One region of the Bradyrhizobium sp. USDA 4369 genome, then DNA from elsewhere that is predicted to be linked to it. Evidence: predicted binding sites of a transcription regulator. Region 1 holds the regulator's gene; each other region holds the start of a gene.

The links. The regulator PhoB, encoded in region 1, activates phosphate uptake and scavenging genes when phosphate is short. The targets are predictions, from matches to a motif close to TGTCATNNANCTGTCAT.
Region 2: a site for PhoB is predicted at 4,729-4,745, ahead of ACVIJ6_RS31855 (DUF47 domain-containing protein). Genes of this name have one in related genera too.
Region 3: a site for PhoB is predicted at 2,191-2,207, ahead of ACVIJ6_RS10185 (phospholipase C). Genes of this name have one in related genera too.

What each region holds. Positions count from the first base shown of each region.
Region 1 covers NZ_JBSRYH010000001.1:548,515-555,494, forward strand. The annotation lists gene ACVIJ6_RS02545 (nickel-dependent hydrogenase large subunit) at 1-1,116, opposite strand, end outside; gene ACVIJ6_RS02550 (NADH-quinone oxidoreductase subunit B family protein) at 1,113-2,129, opposite strand; partial or broken gene ACVIJ6_RS02555 (HoxN/HupN/NixA family nickel/cobalt transporter) at 2,144-3,272, opposite strand; gene ACVIJ6_RS02560 (trypsin-like serine protease) at 3,453-4,769, opposite strand; gene phoB (phosphate regulon transcriptional regulator PhoB) at 4,865-5,572, opposite strand; gene phoU (phosphate signaling complex protein PhoU) at 5,589-6,305, opposite strand; gene pstB (phosphate ABC transporter ATP-binding protein PstB) at 6,339-6,980, opposite strand, start outside.
Region 2 covers NZ_JBSRYH010000001.1:7,015,706-7,022,685, forward strand. The annotation lists gene ACVIJ6_RS31840 (MarR family winged helix-turn-helix transcriptional regulator) at 653-1,108, shown strand; gene ACVIJ6_RS31845 (peptide chain release factor 3) at 1,138-2,757, opposite strand; gene ACVIJ6_RS31850 (anion permease) at 3,021-4,028, opposite strand; gene ACVIJ6_RS31855 (DUF47 domain-containing protein) at 4,043-4,687, opposite strand; gene ACVIJ6_RS31860 (branched-chain amino acid ABC transporter permease) at 4,831-5,799, opposite strand; gene ACVIJ6_RS31865 (branched-chain amino acid ABC transporter permease) at 5,801-6,664, opposite strand; gene ACVIJ6_RS31870 (ABC transporter substrate-binding protein) at 6,741-6,980, opposite strand, start outside.
Region 3 covers NZ_JBSRYH010000001.1:2,249,773-2,256,752, reverse strand. The annotation lists gene ACVIJ6_RS10195 (hydrolase) at 1-189, opposite strand, end outside; gene ACVIJ6_RS10190 (MFS transporter) at 367-2,049, shown strand; gene ACVIJ6_RS10185 (phospholipase C) at 2,313-4,058, shown strand; gene ACVIJ6_RS10180 (cytochrome-c peroxidase) at 4,137-5,585, shown strand; gene ACVIJ6_RS10175 (hypothetical protein) at 5,696-5,899, opposite strand; gene ACVIJ6_RS10170 (hypothetical protein) at 6,028-6,315, opposite strand; gene ACVIJ6_RS10165 (polysaccharide deacetylase family protein) at 6,642-6,980, shown strand, end outside.

The sequences.
Region 1 (6,980 bases):
GATCGAGAGCGCGAGTCGCGCCGTCTCGATCAGCCGCGCGATCACGCGGTTGCGGACGTTGCTGCCATCGGATGCAAGCAGCGCGGTGATCAGCGGCTGACCATCGACCGCCTGTCGCGCAAGTGCGCCGACCTCGACCGGCTCGCCGGCGAGCCGCGGCGCCTTGCTCCAGCTATAGGCGTCAGCCTTGTCGGCGTCCGGCACGGAGCGGCTCGCCGCCGGATCGCGCGACGTCTCACGCATCCAGGCATGCGAGACATCTTCCGTGATCAGGTCCGACGGCAAGGCTGAGATCGTTCCATCGCTGGCGTGCAGCCCGGCGCGGAAGCGCGCGCCATCGGCATCGTGATACGCGCCGAAGCTCATCAACAGCCCCGGTCCCTTGCCAAGATCCGCGAGCGCCAGCGCATCGGCCAGCCGCAGGAAGTGCGCGAAATCGCCCGCGCGTCCGTCGCGCCAGCGATCGAGTTCAGCCGGCGTCGACAAGGCCAGCACATTCTCGAGCGTATCGGCAAACACCACACGTTCGAGAAAGCCGCGAAACGAGCCGGCAACCGCATTCAGCCGGATACGCTCACCAAGCTCGATCGCGCGCGTGGTGCCCCCCGGCTGGAACGCCAGGCTGTGCGGCCATTTGCCGGCGATCAAGCCCATGATGTCCAGAAGTCGCGCGCGCGCGGGCAAGGCTTCGCGCGCCGCCGATCCCCTGGTCGCGGTGAAGCGCTCCGCCGCCGCGCCGTGCCAGGCGTGCGCGGCATAGGCCTCGCGCGCGAAGTCCGGCATGAAGAAGATATAGAAGTGCGTCAGATGGTCGGCGGCGTTCTCGGCCGCATGGGCGATGTTGGTCGCGAGCACGCCGTTGCGCGCCGGCACGACGCCCATGGCCTGACGCAGCGCGCTGGCCGCCGCGATCGACTGCGACACCGAGCAGATGCCGCAGATGCGCGGCGCGATCACCAGCGCATCGAGCGGCGGTCGCCCCTCCAGGATCTGCTCAAAGCCGCGATAGAGCGGCGCGGTGACTTCGGCGCGCGCGACACGGCCGCTCTCGATATCCAGGCGAACCTCGAGATCGCCCTCGACGCGGTTGAACGGGCCGACCGTGATCCGGGTCATGAACTGCGCTTGTCGCCCGAGCGGCTCGGCGGCACCACGACGTGATCAGCCGTGGCATTGACGCGCACGCGGCGCGGAGTCGCCGATTTCGACAGGGCCGCGAGTGCGACGAACCAGGCCTTGGGCATGTCGGTCGGAAGTCCGACGGGAATGCCGGCGAGCTTCGCCGTCTGCAGATAGTTCTGCGCGCTTTCGAAGCCCGGCGACGTGCAGGCGATGCAGGCATAGCCGCCCTTGGTGCAGGAGCCGCCACCGTTCCAGGAGCGCTGATTGCAGTCGCCAACCGCCTGCGTCGCGCGGCAGCCGAGATGCTCCATCAAACAGCCGCGCTCCGACATCGCCTCGGCGCTCGCCTTGAACTCGTAGAACTCGTTGCGCGAGCAGCCATGATGAGCGAGGTGGTTGGCGATGAAGGTGGGACGCCCGACGGCGTCGAGGCCGTCGGCGGTGAGATCGCCAGCCGTGAGCGCAAGCAGGCTTTCCATGATCCAGCCGGGGTGTGGCGCGCAGCCGGCGACATTGATCACCGGCAAGCCGCGCCTCGAGCGGAAACCTGCCCCCAGCGCGCCGCCGACGTCGCTCCCCTCGAACTGCAATCCGACCGCATCGGTCGGGTTGATGCCGGCCGCGGGAATGCCGCCATAGGCCGCGCAGCTGCCGACCGCGACGACATAGTCGGCCAGCGGCGCGAGATCGAGCAGCCAATGATAGATCGAGCGGCTGGTGCCCGCCAGCATGTTGAAGCGGCCGCTCAGGTTGGGGCCGCGGGCGACCGAGCCTTCGAGCACCAGCAGATCGAGCCGCTCGCGCCCGCCGCGGATGGCCTCGAGCAATTCCACGGCTTCCTCGCCGGTCTCCTCGCTGACGGAGGGATGCCACACCAGATCGATGCCGGACTGGCGCAGTTCGTCGAACCAGCCGGAGGCGCCGCTTTCCAGGATGGACATGGTGCAGCCGCCGCAGCTCGCGCCCTGCAGCCACAACATCCTGGTCATTCCCTCCGCGCCGACCATCGTGGGTTCCGCTGCTATTCCGCGCCGGGCATTCCGCTTGGTGATGCTCTCGGGTTTAGCGCCGCAGCGTGAGTACTGGCAAGCGCCTCGCACGGCGTGCGCTCGGAGCCCCGGCGACGGCCGAGCAGCACGGCGCCGGCCCAGATCAGTCCGAACAGGCCGACCGCGACGATCCCGAGATTGGCGATGTCATCGCCCAGCGCCACCGCGACATCCGTCCAGCCGCCCTGAGCGCCAAGCCGTGGCGCCAGCAACGTCACCGCCTCGACGCCGCCGATCACCAGCGCGATCGCGACCGACGTTCCGGTGATCAGCAGATTGTAGCGTCGCTTGCGCGCGGGATCCGTCAGCGCCCAGCGATAGGCCCCGACCATCAGCATGCTGTCGGCGGTGTCGACGGTCGCCATCGCCGCAGCGAACAGCGCCGGGAACACCAGCACATGGGCGAGGCTCGCGCCGCGCGCTGCTTCGGTCGCAGAAAGGCTGAGGAGACCGATCTCGCTCGCAGTATCGAAGCCGAGGCCGAACAGGAACCCGAGCGGATACATGTGCCAGGCGCGGTCCACGAGGCGCAGCACAGGACGCAGCAGACGAATGAGAATGCCCCGTCCTGCACTTGCAGTATCCGCCATTTCGGACTGCTGCGGCGCTGCCGGGCGGCGCCATAGATTGACGAACAGAACGAGGTTCGCGAAGGCAATCAGCAGCAGGAAGCCGGCCGACACCGACGTGCCGATGGCACCACCGATCGCCCGAATCGCGCTGTCCTCGCGCAACAGATCGGCGCCAGCGACGAGGCTGACGATAATCGTGGCGATGACGACGACGCTCGAATGTCCGAGCGCGAAATACAGACGCGGCGGCGCGCGGCGTGTCCCCGTCCTGCACCAGCTTGCGAACCACGTTGTCGATCGCGGCGATGTGGTCGGCGTCAACCGCATGGCGCAGTCCAAGCAGCCAGGCCAGCATGGCCGTGCCGACGATGGCGGGACGGTCGGCATAGAGCGCAAACGCCCAGGCCCAGGCGAGCGCGTTGGCGAGCACGAGACCGGCCAGCAGCGCAATATTGCGGCCGCCCGCGGTCTGCAGCCAGGCCGGCGCTGGGCGTGGAGGCTGGGGATGATCAATTGGGAAAATCGTCATACTCAGGCAGGAGAGCAAGTCTCGCGCCAGTTGGCAAGCCTTGCTCCGCGAGGGCCAGATCAGCGTAGATTCACGCCGTTCACCCCCGTCTGGCCTGGACCGGCCTGCCTCCGTGGCAATTCGCTGTCCGGTCACGCACAAACAATGACCAGCCGCTGAAAACCTTCGCTCACCCCCGCCTTACCGGACCGAGGCGCTTTGCACGGCGATCTCGCGCCTGACGGCGGCCTCAAACCCGCTGGCCGGTGCGGCGAACATCAGCCGGGTCTCCTCATGGAACGCCGAGAAGATCCCGACGACGACCGTCTCGCCGCCGATCTCGGCCAGGATCGGCGAGCCCGAATAGCCGAAATTCGCCAAGCAATGCACCGTCAGCAACCGGCCATCCTCGGTCATGCCGGCGCTGCAATTGCGCTGTCCGGTCGGCGAATAACGCCGTTCCTGGCCGTAGCCGATCTCGGAAATGGTCCCGGCCGCCGTCGCCGCGGCAAGTTGCTCGCGCGTGAGCGCTGTGACCGTCACCGGCCGCGAAGGCAGCGCGTCCTTCAGAACGATCAGGGCCCAATCGGCGCGCGAGCGGTCAAGCGACCATTTGTCGTGCTGGATCGGCACGAAGTCCGGCGCCACGATCAGCTTGTCGGCAATCGACGAGGCTGCCGGCGTGCCCTTGTTCATGCCGGCCAGGAAGTGGACGTTGCCGGGACTGACCTGGGCGACGCCGTTGAAGACGCAATGCGCGGCCGTGAGCACCAGGCGCGGCGCCACCAGCGTGCCCGTGCACGAGCCACCCGTGCTGTATTGTGCCACGGTGACGACACCGATCGATGACGCCGGCCACGCCGTGGGATCCACGACCTCGCCGATATGCCGGTCGAGCCCGAGCAATTGCTCGGGCCGCGGATTGGCAATGCCTGCTTCGGCCGTTTCCGGCTTGGGCCGCCAGGCGGCGATGGCCTGCTCCGCCTGTCGACGCTGCGCCTCGCTCAGCGTGACTCGCTGGACCTCGCGGCCGGCGGACCGCACGCCATTTCGCCCCGCCATGACCAGCCAAGCATAGCCCTGCGCGACATCCTGCGCGACCACCCGCCCGTCGAGCATCATCAGGCCGAGCATATATTGCGACTGGGCGAAGCCCTGGGCCGCTGCGCGAGAAAACCACCGGCTAGCTTCGCCATGATCGCGGGCGACGCCTTCGCCATTGTAATAGGCGACGCCGAGATAATGTTGCGCGACGGCGAGGCCCTGATCCGCCGCCTTCCGGTACCAGGCCAGCGCCTCGGCGGGGTTGCGCGGCACACCCCAGCCGAACGCCTGCATGAAGCCGACATCGAACTGCGCCCGCGCATCGCCCTTGGCCGCCAACGGCATCAGCCGCCGCATCGCCATAGCTTGCTGGCCATTGGCCGCCGCGGCCACGGCATCCTCGAGTTCGGCGGCCGAACCGGGCACCATGCCGGCGAGCCACACGGCTAAAACGAGAGCAATTGTCCTGATCATCGCGTCCGCGGCATCCCGGTCATCATGATGGGGAGACCAGCAGACGGGATCAAGACGGCAGCCCCATGGCCGCGCGCAAAACGGCTGCCGCGGGCTTACGCCTGCTCGCTCTTGGCGAAGCGGTCGTCGAGCGCGTAGCCGGCGCCGCGCACCGTGCGGATCGGATCCTGCTCGCGGCCCGGATTGAGCAGCTTGCGCAGGCGCCCGATATGGACGTCCACGGTGCGCTCGTCGATATAGATGTCCCGGCCCCAGACGCTGTCGAGCAACTGCTCACGACTGAACACGCGGCCCGGATGCTCGAGGAAGAATTCGAGCAGGCGGTATTCGGTCGGGCCGAGATCGATCGGCCGGCCCGAGCGCGCCACCCGGCGCTTCTCGCGGTCGAGCTCGATGTCCCCATAGGACAGCACCGTCGCCAGCCGCTCCGGGCTCGCCCGCCGCAGAAGACCCTTCACCCGCGCCAGCAGCTCAGGGACCGAGAACGGCTTGACGATGTAGTCGTCGGCCCCGGTCGCCAGGCCGCGCACGCGCTCGCTCTCCTCGCCGCGCGCGGTCAGCATGATGATCGGCAGCTGCTTGGTCTCGGGCCGCGTCCGCAGCCGGCGGCACAGTTCAATGCCGGACAGGCCCGGCAGCATCCAGTCGAGCACCACGAGATCGGGAACGCGCTCCTTCAGCCGCGTGTCGGCCTCGTCGCCACGCCCCACAGTCTCGACCTCATAGCCCTCGGTCTCCAGATTATAGCGCAGGAGCGTGGTCAGCGCCTCTTCGTCTTCCACCACCAGGATGCGCGCAGTCATATCGAACGAGTCTCTCTCAGTTGCCGGGGACCGTGGTGGCGAAGCTCGTCATGTCGCCCTTCGGACGCTTGTCGACCATCGCCTGGCCCTCGATCATGTAGAACACCGTCTCCGCGATATTGGTCGCGTGGTCGCCCATCCGCTCGATATTCTTGGCGCAGAACATCAGATGGATGCAGAACGAGATGTTGCGCGGATCTTCCATCATGTAGGTCAGCAGCTCGCGGAACAGCGAGGTGCAGATGGCATCGACCTCCTCGTCGCCCTTCCACACCGCCATCGCAGCCGGCAGATCGTGCGCGGCATAGGCATCCAGCACCGACTTGACCTGCGACTGCACGAGATCCGTCATGTGCTCGAGGCCACGGATCAGCTTGAGCGGATGGAAATCACTTTCCAGCGCCGCAACCCGCTTGCCGATGTTCTTGGCGAGGTCGCCGATGCGCTCGAGATCGGTGGCGACGCGCATCGCGCCGACGATCTCGCGCAGGTCGACCGCCATCGGCTGCCGGCGCGCGATGGTCAGCACGGCGCGCTCCTCAATGATGCGCTGCAGCTTGTCGACCTCGGCATCGGCGGCGACGACCTTCTGGCCAAGCGCGACGTCGCGCCGAACCAGCGCGTCGACGGAGTCGACGATCAGCCGCTCGGCGAGACCGCCCATCTCCGACACGAGCCGGGTCAGATCCTGCAGATCGCTGTCGAACGCCTTGGCGGTATGTTCACTGGCCATGATGATCTCCTGAAGGCAATGATGCTGTCGGCGTCAGCCGAACCGGCCGGTGATGTAGTCCTGGGTCCGCCGATCGCTCGGCGAGGTGAAGATCTTGCTGGTGTCGTCGAACTCGATCAGCTCGCCGAGATACATGAACGCGGTCTTGTCGGAGACACGCGCCGCCTGCTGCATGTTATGGGTCACGATCGCGATCGTATAGTTCTCGGAGAGTTCCTGGATCAGCTCCTCGACCTTGGCGGTCGAAATCGGATCGAGCGCCGAGCACGGCTCGTCGAACAGGATCACTTCGGGCCTGACAGCCACGGTACGGGCGATGCACAGGCGCTGCTGCTGGCCGCCGGACAGCGACAGGCCGGAGGCGTTGAGCTTGTCCTTCACCTCGTTCCACAGGGCGCCGCCGCGCAGCGCCTTCTCGACCCGGTCGTCCATCTCGGACTTCGAGATCTTCTCATAGAGGCGGATGCCGAAGGCGATGTTCTCATAGATCGTCATCGGGAACGGCGTCGGCTTCTGGAACACCATGCCGACACGGGCGCGCAGCAGGTTCAGGTCGAGCTTGGGGTCGAGAATATTGGTGTTGTCCAGCATCAGCTGGCCGGTGGCGCGCTGGCCCGGATAGAGATCGTACATCCGGTTGAAAATGCGCAGCAAAGTCGACTTGCCGCAGCCGGA
Region 2 (6,980 bases), 6.5 Mb from region 1:
GCATCTCATTTCCCCAGTCGGCGTAGCTGTCACCGAACACGGTCAGGCGTGTAAACTGCCCTGCCACTATGGGGCCAAGCCACCCCTGAACGAATGGATTCTGCTGAATATATGCATAAACGTCCGGGCTCGGAGTGAGCGCGATCGGCGTATAAGTCTGTGCCGAGGCACCGGCCGCACCACAAACGACTCCCGCCGCCGCAATGGAAACAGCAACGCTACGGCGACAACGGGCCGAAATGCGCATCCCCCCGATTTTCTGCTGGTGCTTGATCGCTTTGCCCGCGGCCGTTCTCGACCGCGTCCGTCCAACAAGATTGAGCATTTACCTCTCCCCAAAAAACGCGCGCCGTCGCGTTGATCGCGTTTGCGGGCGCGCCTGGGCGGGAGGGTGAGAAGCCTCGCAGTTGCGAGAGGCATCGTCCTGCCGATGTCGGCGCGTCAATCGGTCGCTCGTTTGAAATATATGTTCATTAACTGACTTGTTCAGGTCAAGAACAATTTGAGCAAAAGGGTTGAATTGAACCGGCAGTCGGGCAATGTGCGACCCTCAAGATTACAACTGAAAATATAGTTGGCAGATCGGCCTCGAGGTCCTTTGAGACGCGCATCCAAAACCGGCGACCCGCCCGCCAGACCCATCAGACGACTTATGACGCCGGGACCCGGCGACGCACGTTCTCGGATCCGCGTCGACGGGCTTACAGGCCTTGCCGGCTACCTGATCCGGCAGGCACAGCTCTGGGTGTTCGAGGATTTCAACGCGACACTCGCGCCCCTCGACATTCGCCCATCCCAATATTCCATATTGGTCGTGATCCGGGATAATCCGGGGTTGTCGCAAATGGCGGTGTCGGAAGTACTCGGCATCGGCCGTTCGGCGATCATTCCGCCGCTCGACGAGTTGCAGTCGCGTGGATGGCTCGAACGCTTGCCGACGTCAGACCGGCGGACGCACGCCCTGCATCTCACCGGAGCGGGCCTCGCGCTGCTCGAGCAGGCCGACAATCTGGTGCAGGAGCACGAGCGTCGGCTGATGGATAAGGTCGGCCCTCAAGGACATGAGCAGCTTTTGCGGGTGCTCAAAGTCTTCGGGCGAAATCGGTAGCGATCCGTCCAGACACTGCAGACCGCGGCTCACGCTTTCTTCTTCACGTCCTTGACGTTGGAGAACACGATGCCTTCGGCGCGCTCCTTGGTGTAGCCGAGGTAGAACTCGTTCTTGGCCAGGAACACCGGGTCGCCATCGACATCATCGGCGACGCCGGAATTGTTGACGGCGATGAACGCCTCGAGCTTCTTCTTGTCATCGCAGGAGATCCAGCGCGCCAGCGAGAACTCGGAGATCTCGAACTCGACGGGCAGCGAATATTCGGCATCGAGCCGCGCCTTGAGCACGTCGAGCTGCAGCGGGCCGACGACGCCGACGAGCGCAGGCGCGCCGTCGCGCGGCCGGAACACCTGCACGACGCCCTCTTCCGACATCTGCTGCAGCGCTTCCTTCAGCTTCTTGGCCTTCATCGCGTCGGTGAGGCGGACGCGGCGGACGATTTCCGGCGCGAAGCTCGGCACGCCGACGAAGGTGAGATCCTCGCCCTCGGTCAGGGTGTCGCCGATGCGCAAGCTCCCGTGATTGGGAATGCCGACGACGTCGCCGGCGAAGGCTTCATCCGCCACCGAGCGGTCCTGGGCGAAGAAGAATTGCGGGCTCGACAGCGGCATGGTCTTGCCGGTGCGCACCAGCTTCGCCTTCATGCCGCGGTTGAGCTTGCCCGAGCACAGCCGTGCGAAGGCGATGCGGTCGCGGTGGTTCGGGTCCATGTTCGCCTGGATCTTGAAGACGAAGGCGCTCATGCGCGGCTCGGCGGCATCGACCTTGCGCAGGTTGGAGTCCTGCGCGCGCGGCGACGGCGCATAGCGCCCGAGGCCTTCGAGGAGATCGCCGACGCCGAAATTGCGCAGCGCGCTGCCGAAATAGACCGGCGTCAGGTGACCTTCGCGGAACGCGTCCAGCTCAAACGGCTTGCAGGCTTCCTTGACGAGCTCGAGCTCGTCAGTGATCTGGGTCATGTCGAGATTGGCGTTGATCTTGCCGAGTTCGGCGATGTCGATCTGCTGCGCCGCGCCGGTCTTGGCGCCGCCGCCTTCGAGCAGGCGCACGCCGCCGTCGCGGACGTCATAGGTGCCGATGAAGTCGCGGCCGCGCCCGACCGGCCAGGTCATCGGCGTGGTATCGAGCGCCAGCGTCTTCTCGATCTCGTCGAGGAGATCGAAGGTGTCGCGGCTCTCGCGGTCCATCTTGTTGATGAAGGTGATGATCGGGATGTCGCGCAGGCGGCAGACCTCGAACAGTTTTCGCGTGCGCGCCTCGATGCCTTTGGCGGCGTCAATCACCATGACGGCGGAGTCGACCGCGGTCAGCGTGCGATACGTGTCCTCGCTGAAGTCCTCGTGGCCCGGAGTGTCCAGCAGGTTGAAGACCAGGCCCTCGAACTCGAACGTCATGACCGAGGTGACGACGGAGATGCCGCGCTCGCGCTCGATCTTCATCCAGTCGGAGCGGGTGTTGCGGCGCTCGCCCTTGGCCTTGACCTGGCCGGCGAGATTGATGGCGCCGCCGAACAGCAGCAGCTTCTCCGTCAGCGTGGTCTTGCCGGCGTCCGGATGCGAGATGATGGCGAAGGTACGCCGGCGCGCCACCTCGTCGGACAAGGCGGTGCGGGCGGGCTGTTCGGTCGTGACGGCGGTATCGGACATGAGGGCGGCGGACGTCGTTTTGAGGCCGGAGAGCGGCGATGTACGGGAAAGGGCGCGGGCTCACGGCCGCCGCGCGCCCTCCATATAGGCGTTTTGCACCGCAACTCCAACCGGGGAGTTAAGCCGTGCCGGGTGGGGGCGCCTCGATAGCGACCTGATCCCCTCACCCGGATTGCATCCGGCGATGCAATCCGACCTCTCCCAGCCGGGGAGAGGTGGACCTCCCGTGCCGCTCGAAGTGCTCCCCGCGCTTCCAATCCGGGTCAGTGCCGGAGCACCGACACCAGCCAGAACGCTGCGGCCGAGACGATGGCGGAGGCCGGAATCGTGAAGATCCAGGCGTAGACGATCGATCCGGCCACGTTCCAGCGCACTGCCGAGGCACGGCGGGCGGCACCGACGCCGACGATGGCGCCGGTGATGGTGTGGGTGGTCGAGACCGGGACGCCGAGAAAGGTCGCCAGGAACAACGTGATGGCGCCGCCGGTCTCGGCGCAGAAGCCCTGCATCGGGTTCAGCTTGGTGATGCGCAGGCCCATGGTGCGGACGATGCGCCAGCCGCCCATCAAAGTGCCCAGCGCCATCGCCGCCTGGCACGACAGCACGACCCAGAACGGCACCGTGAAATGCTCGCCGAGATGGCCCTGCGAGTACAGCAGCACGGCGATGATGCCCATCGTCTTCTGCGCGTCATTGCCGCCATGGCCGAGCGAGTACAGCGAGGCGGAGGCGAATTGCAGGATGCGAAAGGCGCGGTCCACGGCAAACGGCGTCGAGCGCACCGAGGCCCAGGACACGATCGCGACCAGGATCATCGCCAGGATCAGTCCGACCAGCGGCGACAGCACGATCGCCAGCACTGTCTTCGACAGCCCGCTCCAGACCGTGGCCGAGATGCCGGCCTTGGCTACCCCTGCCCCGACCAACCCGCCGATCAGCGCATGCGAGCTCGACGATGGGATGCCGGCGGCCCAGGTCACGAGGTTCCAGACGATAGCCCCGACCAGCGCGGCAAAGATCACCTGCGCGTCGACGATGGCGGGATCGATGATGCCGGTGCCGATGGTCTGGGCGACGTGCAGGCCGAAGACGCCGAAGGCCACGAAATTGAAGAACGCGGCCCAGAACACCGCATATTGTGGCCGGAGCACGCGGGTCGAGACGATGGTCGCGATCGAGTTGGCGGCGTCGTGCAGGCCGTTCAGGAAGTCGAAGGCGAGTGCGACGGCGATGAGGCCGACCAGGATCGGAAGGCCGAGATGAGCGTCCACGGCGCGACCCTACCCTAGACCTGTTCGATCATGATCGAATTGATCTCGTTGGCGACGTCGTCGAAGCGGTCGGCGACCTTCTCCAGATGATCGTAGATCTCCGCGCCGACGATGAAGTCCATGGTGTTGGCGTTGCGGTGCTTGAGGAACAGCTCCTTCAACCCGATGTCGTGAAGGTCATCGACGCGGCCTTCAAGCTTGGTCATCTCCTCGGTGATGGCGGTGATCATCGGCACGTTCTGGCCGATCGCCTGCAACAGCGGCAGCGCGCGCCCGATCAGGTTGGCGCAGTCGACCAGCAAGGTGCCCATCTCACGCATCGTCGGCTCGAACTCCTTGACCTCGAACAGCACCACGGCCTTGGACGTCTGCTGCATCTGGTCGATGGCATCGTCCATCGAGGTGATCAGGTTCTTGATGTCGCCGCGGTCGAACGGCGTGATGAAGGTACGGCGGACGGCGGTCAGCACTTCGCGGGTGATGTTGTCGGCCTCGTTCTCGAACTGGCTGACCCGCTGGCAATGGACCAGAATGTCGTCGCCGCCCTTGAGCATATCCTGCAGCGCATGCGCGCCCTGGATCACCACCTTGTTGTGGCGGGCGAACAAATCGAAAAACCGCTCCTCCCGCGGGAGGACGGCACGAAACCAGTTCAGCATGGGACGAGATCCATCGATTCCGAAACGGGCCGGGGCCGGCCCGTCACAGAAGTGTCATACTCCGGATCGCGTCACAGCAGAAGCGGTGGCCGGTTCATCCACCGCTTTCTGCCTCTTCGACATCCCATCATAAATTCAAAGACTTAGAGGGATCGCTTGAACAAATGGGCGATTTCCCCGACCACGCCGCGGCGGAAGGTGAGCACGCAGGCGACGAAGATGACGCCCTGGATCACGGTCACCCACTGCCCGAAGCCGGCCAGATATTGCTGCATGGCGATGATCACGAAGGCACCGACGACCGGACCGAACACGGTGCCCAGACCGCCGACCAGGGTCATCAGCACGATCTCGCCGGACATCGACCAGTGCACGTCGGTGAGCGAGGCGTTCTGGGCTACGAACACCTTCAGGGCGCCGGCAAAGCCGGCGATGGTGCCGGAGAGGATATAGGCCAGCAGCTTGTACTGGTCGGTCTTGTAGCCGAGCGAGATCGCCCGCTGCTCGTTTTCGCGGATGGCCTTCAGCACCTCGCCGAACGGCGAGTTGATGGTACGGAAGATCAGCAGGAAGCCGGCGAGGAAGCCGACCAGCACAACGTAATACAGCGTGGTCGGCTTCGACAGATCGATGAAGCCGAACAGCCTGCCCTGCGGGATGCCCTGGATGCCGTCCTCGCCATGGGTGAACGGCGTCTGCAGATAGACGAAGTACAAGAGCTGCGATAGCGCCAGGGTGATCATCGAGAAGTAGATGCCCTGGCGGCGGATCGAGATGTAGCCGGTGACGACCGAGAGCACGAACGCGCCGGCGATGCCCGTGAGGATGCCGAGTTCCGGCGGCAGGCCCCAGACCTTCAGCGCGTGCGCACTGCAATAGCCCGCGGTGCCCAGAAACATCGCGTGGCCGAACGACAGCAGCCCGCCATAGCCGATCAGCAGGTTGAAGGCGCAGGCCAGCAGCGCGAAACACAGCGCCTGCATGACGAAGAAGGGGTACAGCCCGGTGAACGGCACGATGGCGAGCAGCGCGGCCATGATGACGAACACGATCATCTCGTCGCGCATCGCGCGCGGCGTGATCGGCAGGGTCTCGTCGGTGATCGATGTCATGTCAGGCCGCCCGTCCGGTCAGACCCGTCGGCTTCACCAGGAGCACCAGGACCATCAGAACGAAGACCACGGTGTTGGAAGCCTCGGGATAGAAATATTTGGTCAGTCCCTCGATCACGCCGAGCGCGAAGCCGGTGATGATCGAGCCCATGATCGAGCCCATGCCGCCGATCACGACCACCGCGAACACAACGATGATCAGGTCGGCCCCCATCAGCGGCCGAACCTGGTTGATCGGCGCCGACAGCACGCCGGCGAGCGCGGCCAGGCCGACGCCGAGGCCGTAAGTGAGCGTGATCATGCGCGGCACGTTGATGCCGAAGGCGCGCACCAGGGTCGGATTTTCAGTGGCCGCGCGCAGATAGGCGCCGAGCCGCGTGCGCTCGATCAGGAACCAGGTCGCCAGACACACGATCAGCGAGAACACCACGACCCAGCCGCGGTAGATCGGCAGGAACATGAAGCCGAGATTCATGCCGCCGCGCAGCTGATCGGGGATTGCGTAAGGCAGGCCCGAGGAGCCGAAATAGTTCTGGAACAGGCCCTGCACGATCAGCGCGATGCCGAAGGTCAGCAGCAGGCCGTAGAGGTGGTCGAGCCCGGTCAGCCATTGCAGCAGCGTGCGCTCCAGGATCATGCCGAAGATGCCGACGATGATCGGCGCCAGCAGCAGCGCCCACCAATAGTTGATGCCGCCGAGGTTCAGCAGGAAATAGGCGCAGAACGCGCCCATCATGTAGAGCGCGCCATGGGCGAAATTGATGATGTTGAGCATGCCGAAGATGACGGCAAGCCCGAGACTGAGCAGCGCGTAGAACGAGCCGTTGATCAGTCCGACCAGGAGCTGTGCGTAGAGGGCCTGCATCGTCTTGTTCTGTTTTCTCTCGGCGTTTCCTAAAGGACGAGCAGCCCCGGCGGCGGACCGCCGGGGCCGCAGCGGCTCACTTCTTCAACAGGGCGCACGCGCTCTTGTCGAGCGGCGTGAAGGCCTGGTCGCCCGGCACCGAGCCGACCAGCTTGTAGAGATCCCACGGCGCCTTGGATTCGGACGGCTTCTTGACCTCGAACAGATAAGCGGTGTGGATGGTGCGGCCATTGGGCTGGATCTCGCCCTTGCCGAACAGCGCATCCTCGGTCGGGATCGACTTCATCTTCTCGACGATCTTGACGCCGTCATGCGG
Region 3 (6,980 bases), 1.7 Mb from region 1:
GTTGGATTCCATGCGCCACAGCGTCGTCATCCAGAGCGCTGCATGGTCGCCATTGCCATGGACGAACAACACCGGCGGCATGTCGCCCCCTGTAGGCACGGCCTGCCCCCACGCCGGTAAGGCCAGACCGCCGGTGAGCAGGGGCAGGGTTCCCATGCTCTTGAGAATGGTGCGGCGCGTCAATTTCATCGGCGATCTCCCCGTCGTCTCGTTCATTTTGTGTTCGTTGGCCGTGATCCATGATGCGCCATATGGCGGCACTGGACAGCGGCGGACATTCGCAGGCATCACATCGGTCCGGTCGGAATCAAGCGATAGTTCAATGCGACATCATTCAGAACGGGTGGGCGACGTGGACGGACCTGCATGAATCCGCCGCAGAAACGTGAGCTGTTCGCGGCAGAAGGCATTGCCGCGCCGCTGCGCCACATGGTGTTCCGCCGCATCTGGCTGGCGAGCCTGCTGTCCAATCTCGGACTTTTGATCCAGGCGGTCGGCGCGGCCTGGGCGATGACGCAGATGACGTCGTCGGCCGACAAGGTGGCGCTGGTGCAGACGGCGCTGATGCTGCCGGTGATGTTCATCTCGATGCCGGCCGGCGCCATCGCCGACATGTATGACCGGCGCATCGTGGCGCTGGTCTCGCTGCTCGTAGCGCTCGGCGGCGCCGCCACCCTGACGGCGCTGGCGTGGCTCGGCCTGGTGACGCCGGAGCGCCTGCTGGCGCTGTGTTTCGTGATCGGCAGCGGCATGGCGCTGATGGGGCCGGCCTGGCAATCCTCGGTCAGCGAGCAGGTGCCGCCGGAGACGCTGCCGGCGGCGGTCGCGCTCAACGGCATCAGCTACAACATCGCGCGCAGCTTTGGTCCGGCGATCGGCGGCGTCGTCGTCGCCGCCGCCGGCGCGGTCGCGGCCTTCGCCGCCAACGCGCTGCTGTATCTGCCGCTGCTTGCGGCGCTGCTCCTGTGGCGGCGCGTGGTCGAGCCGAGCCGGTTGCCGCGCGAGCCGCTCAACCGCGCCATCGTCTCGGGCGTTCGCTACATCATCCATTCGCCGTCGATCCGGATCGTGCTGATCCGCACCCTGGTCACCGGCATCATCGGCGGCTCGATCTCGGCGCTGATGCCGCTGGTCGCGCGCGACCTGCTGCATGGCGGCGCGCAGACCTACGGCATCATGCTCGGCGCGTTCGGGATGGGCGCCGTGGTCGGCGCGCTCAACATCGGCGAGATCAGGAAACGGCTGTCGGGCGAGGCGGCCATCCGCACCTGCGCGCTGACCCTCGGCGCGGCGACGGCGGCCGTGGGCCTCAGCGGAGAGCCGGTGCTGACCGCGGCGGCGCTGGTGGTCGCCGGCGCGGTGTGGATGCTCGCGGTGGCGCTGTTCAACATCGGCGTGCAGCTGTCGGCGCCGCGCTGGGTGGCAGGCCGGGCGCTGGCGGCGTTTCAGGCCGCGATCTCCGGCGGGATCGCGATCGGCAGCTGGGGCTGGGGGCACCTGACCGACGCCGCCGGCGTCGAGGTCGCGCTGCTGGTCTCGGGCGCGCTGATGATGGTCTCGCCGCTGCTCGGCCTGTGGCTGCGGATGCCGCCGATCGGCGCTCGGAATGAGGATGGCGAGACCCTGGCGGATCCGGAGGTGCAGCTCGAGCTGACGCCGCGCTCAGGTCCGCTGGTGGTCGAAATCGAGTATCGCGTCGCCGAGGACGATGCGCGCGCGTTCCACGATTTGATGCAGGACGTGCAGCTCAGCCGGCAGCGCAACGGCGCCTATGGCTGGTCGATCGCGCGCGACATCGCCGATCCCGAACTCTGGACCGAGCGCTATCATTGCCCAACCTGGATCGATTATCTGCGCCAGCGCAACCGCGCGACGCGGGCCGAGCGCGAGCTGCATCAGCGTGCGATTGGCTTCCACATCGGCCCGGATCCGGTTCGGATCCGCCGCATGCTGGAGCGGCCGTTCGGCTCGGTGCGGCCCAAGGATGATGTCGATCGGACCGCGGAACAGGCGCCGGCTGTTGCCACTGCGTCGCGCAGCGGCCCGTAGCCGCCATCACGGTCGAGATCCTGGCTCCGGGACCGACCGCGGCACCAGGTAGCAGGCCGGGGAATATCCTCGGCTGCCCAGCTGGATGCTTCTGCTCTTCGTTGCAGCGCATGTGCGGCGCGACGTTTCACCGCGCCTTCGTGTCATATTACTGTCGTGTCGTCATCATCGCGACGTAGCAGGCCGCCGGTAATCGCGTCGGGGACCGTCAGCACTGCACAAGGTGTGCTCCTGCCGTGGCGGATGTTCTCTGAGGAATTCCGATGCGAGGATCGTTGGGCAAGCTGTCGACTTGCTTTCTTGTCTCCGTCATGACGATCGCGCCCGGCGCCGCCGAAATCTTCAAGCCGCCGTTTCCCGGCCACGCCGGCGAAGTTCGCACCAGGACTCCGATCAAGCATCTCGTGGTCATCTTCGGAGAAAACGAATCATTCGACCATTATTTCGGCACCTATCCGCTCGCGACGAATCCTTATGGTGAGCCCGGCTTTCATCCGCTGCCCTACACCCCCCACGTCAATGGCCTGGATTGGGAGCTGATCAACAACAATCCGAACAAGACCAACACCGCCAATGGCGACGGTGCGTCCAACCCCTTCCGGATCGACCGCGCGCAGGCGGTCACGGCCTCGCAGAATCACGACTACACGCCCGAGCAGAAAGCCTTCGATAACGGCAAGATGGACCTGTTCCCAGCGAACACCGGCCGGGCCGGCCGGTTCGGCTCCGGCACGTTCAGCACCACCGCGCTGGTGATGGGCTATTTCGACGGCAACACGGTGACGGCGTTGTGGAACTACGCCCAGCACTTCGCGCTCAATGACAATTCCTACAGCTCCCAGTTCGGTCCTTCGACGGTGGGGGCGCTCAATCTGGTCGCAGGTCAGACCAATGGCGCCGTCCACTACGTCAGCGGCGTGAAGAGTGGCGCAGACAATGATGGTGTCGCCGATGACGGTCAGGGCGGCCTGACGGTGATGGGGGATCCCGATCCCCATCTGGACAAATGCTCGGGCACCGACACGGTCGAGATGCAAGGCAAGAACATCGGCGATCTGCTGAATGCCAAGGGCATTTCCTGGGGCTGGTTCCAGGGTGGCTTCGACCTGACGCTCACCAATGGCGGCAACACCAACTATCCCTATTCACCAGCCACGACGACGGGCTCGGGGACAGGCTGCGCGCGCGCAACGGCATCCAAGACGCTGATCGATGCCGGCGTTGCCCTGCAGAAGGACTACGTGCCGCATCACGCGCCATTCCAATATTATCCGTCGACGCGCAATTCCGCCCACACCCGGCCGAGCGTGCAGCCCAAGCTGTACGGCACCTCGCAGGATACTGGCGCCAACCACCAATATGACACGCATGATTTCTTCGATGCGCTCAAGGCCGGCCACCTGCCGTCGGTGACCTATCTCAAGGCGCCCAAATTCCAGAACGGCCACCCCGGCAACTCCAACCCGCTCGACGAGCAGGTGTTCGTCGTCAGCGTCGTGAACGCGCTGCAGGACAGCGAATTCTGGGAGAGCACCGCCGTCGTCGTTGCCTATGACGATTCCGACGGCTGGTACGACCACGCCCATCACGTGATCAACCCCTCGTTCAACAGCAGCGTGGACGCGCTTGAAGCTACCGGGCAATGCAAGCCGCTTCAGGGCCGGTTTCCGGCGCTTCCCGTCGCATTCGGTGACGAGCATGAGCACACGCCCGGGTTCCAGACGCCGCTGCCGGGCATCAACGGCAAGCCGGTCAACGGCCGCTGCGGCTATGGTCCGCGCCTGCCGCTGCTGGTGATCTCGCCTTGGGCGAAACACAACTTCGTCGATCATGAGCTGACCGACCAGTCCTCCATCCTCCGCTTCATCGAGGACAATTGGCTGGACGGGGAACGGATCGGCCAGGGCTCCTATGACGCCTACGCCGGCTCGCTGCTCGGCATGTTCGACTTCAACCAGCTGCCTTACAAGCGGCTGAAGCTCGACCCCATCACCGGGCTCGTGCAGTAACCGCTCTGAGCGGGGACGGCGTGAGCCGTCCCCGCTTGCTCCGGACATGCTATCGTTTCGTCCTCTCCGATCCTTCGCATGATGCGTTCCCACGAACTCACAACGGCCGTGCGTCCGGTCGCCGGCCTGCCCAAGGCACTTGCCATGATCGCGGCGCTGCTGCTTCCGTCAGCGGTGCTTCTTTGTGACGGCACGCTGCATCAAGCTCCGGCCGCCGCGCCCGAGGGCACGGCCACCTCCGAAGGGACGGCAGTTCTGCCGGGCGATGCGTCGGCCACGCGCAGCGGCGTTCCCGACCTGTCGATGCTGGCGCGGTTAGGCCGCCAGATGTTCTTCGATCCTTCGCTGTCCGCGTCAGGCAAGCTCGCCTGCGCGTCCTGCCATGATCCGTCACATGCCTACGCGCCCGCGAATGCGCTCGCGGTCCAACGCGGCGGCCCCGACGGGACCAGGGCCGGCGCCCGGGCGGTGCCGTCGCTCACCTATCACGAGCGCACGCTGTTGTTCCGGATCGGCCCCGATCCCGACATTCCCGACGATGACGAGAAGCCGCAGGCGATCGTAGCGCCTGCCGACGATATCAAGGTTGCCGCCGTTGCCAAGGCAGCCGCCGCAGCTGCGGACGCCAAGGTTCCGCGTGGCGGCCTCGATTGGGATGGCCGCGCCGACAGCTTCCAGTCGCAGGCACTGGGGCCCTTGCTCGACCCGAACGAGATGAACAATCATGACGTCGCCGAGCTGCTCGCACGGCTTGAGCGCGCGCCCTATGCTGATGACATGAGGCAGCTGTTCGGCCCGATGATCTTCAGCACGCCCGGCCTGGCGCTCGACGAAGCGCTGTTTGCGCTTGCCCGCTATCAGCTGGAGGAGCGCAGCTTCCATCCCTATGACAGCAAATACGATGCATTTCTTGCCGGAAAGGCAAAGCTGAGCGAGGCCGAGACGCGTGGCCTGAAGCTGTTCGAAGATCCAAACAAGGGCAATTGTGCGTCGTGCCACCCCAGCAAGCCATCGGCCGATGGCCGGCTGCCGCCGGCATTCACCGACTACGAATTCGAGGCGCTCGGCGCGCCACGCAACATGGATATTCCGGCCAACAGCGACCCTCATTACTATGATCTCGGCCTGTGCGGTCCCTTCCGTACGGACTTTGCCGCTGCGGGTCCGTATTGCGGCCTGTTCAAGACGCCGAGCCTGCGCAACGTGGCGACGCGCAAAGTATTCTTCCACAATGGCGTGTTTCATTCGCTCGACGAGGTCATGCACTTCTATGTCGAGCGTGAGACCAATCCGGGCAAATGGTACCCGAAGCTGGCGACCGGAGAGATCGATCGCTACAACGATCTTCCTTCAAAGTATAAGCCGAACGTCGATGTCGCCGATGCGCCGTTCGACCGCAAGCAGGGCGACGCGCCTGCGCTCGACGATGCCGAGATCGCCGACGTGATCGCTTTTCTGCAGACGCTGACGGACGGCTATCGCCCCGGGCAGGACGAGCCGCGGAATTCTGCCGACGCCGCCAAGTGAGCCGACGCCACACGGTGCGCCAGCTTCGGGGGGGCCCCGGAGCACGCAGCGTCAGCGGGCCATGTTAATTTCGGCGCACCTCAGCGCGGCCAACCAGGTAGCTGCGACTTTTATTGCCCGTGTTCGGTCAGCACCTTGTCGCAGGCCTTCGACAGCTTGGCGCGATGCTCCTTGAGACAGGCCAGGACGGCCTGATCGCCATTGTTCATCACCGCGCGGCAGTGCCGCGACACGTCGCGCGCGCAGGCGTCCTGGTTGGCCTGCTGCTGGGCTGACCCTGCCGACACCGCCAGCATGAGCAGAATGACAACCATTATTATTCGCATGACAGACGCCTCTCTCCCGGCATTGAAGCTTGGCGGCGCTTTTAGTGGTCACAACCGGCCGTCGCAAGCGTTGCGGTCGCAGCCATGGCGCGCAGGCTGGAGCCGCAAGCGGGCGTTCAATTCGCGTCGCTGACCTCGGCGATTTTGCCGCTGCGCTTGGCGACCTCCTTGTCGAGTACGGCGCGGCAGCCGGAGCTCAGCGACGACCGGTTCTTGATCATGCAAGCGGTGACCGCCGGAATGTTCGGGATCTCGCTGCTGCAGAGGCGGAACGCATCTCCGGTGCACATCTGCTGCGCCTCGGCGCTGAAGGCGAAGCTCGTGCTGGACGTGACGGCCGAGATGGCGGCGACGCCGACGGCGGTCAGAACGGTCGTGCGCAGGAGATTGAAGGACTTCGTCATGGCTGGCTCCCATTGGCTCGGCGTGATTGCGAGCCCCGTGTTCGATGCGTCCATCATGGCCCGATCGCTCTCTAGCAACCGTGACGCGGGTCACGCCAGATCAGGCCCATCAACCCCGGTCCGCGCGTCGAGCAGAGCAATCGCCGCGACGACGTGTCGCTCCGGTGAAGTCCTGATGCGGCGCGGAGGGCGCGGGAAAACCGCGACCGTCCCGGCGGCGTTGGCACCCCGTTAAGGATTCGTTGGCATTAATGGAAGCTAATGGAATGGGACGAATACCGTCGTATCCGTCCCTCGCGTATCTCGCGTTTTCGGGAAAAGTAACCATGCGTAATGCGTTAGGCTTGCTGTTGGCCACCGTCGTCGCGGCGTTGGCGATCACCGGTGTGTGGTATTGGCTGTCGAAGCCGAACCCCGCCAACGCCGCCGCGCAGAGCGCAGCGGCGAAGCCGTCTGAGTCCGCGCCGCCGCCCGCCCGCGTCCCCGCCAAGGCCAGCAAGGACGCGCCCAAGGACGATATCGAGATCACCGGGACCCTGCCGTCCAAGACCGCCGCAGCATCCTCCGCGCTGGCGTTGCCGAAGTCGACCTGCGCCAATCCGGACGCGCTCGGCATCTCGCGCACGGTCGTGGTCGACACCACCGGCGGCCCCGGCTTCGGTCTC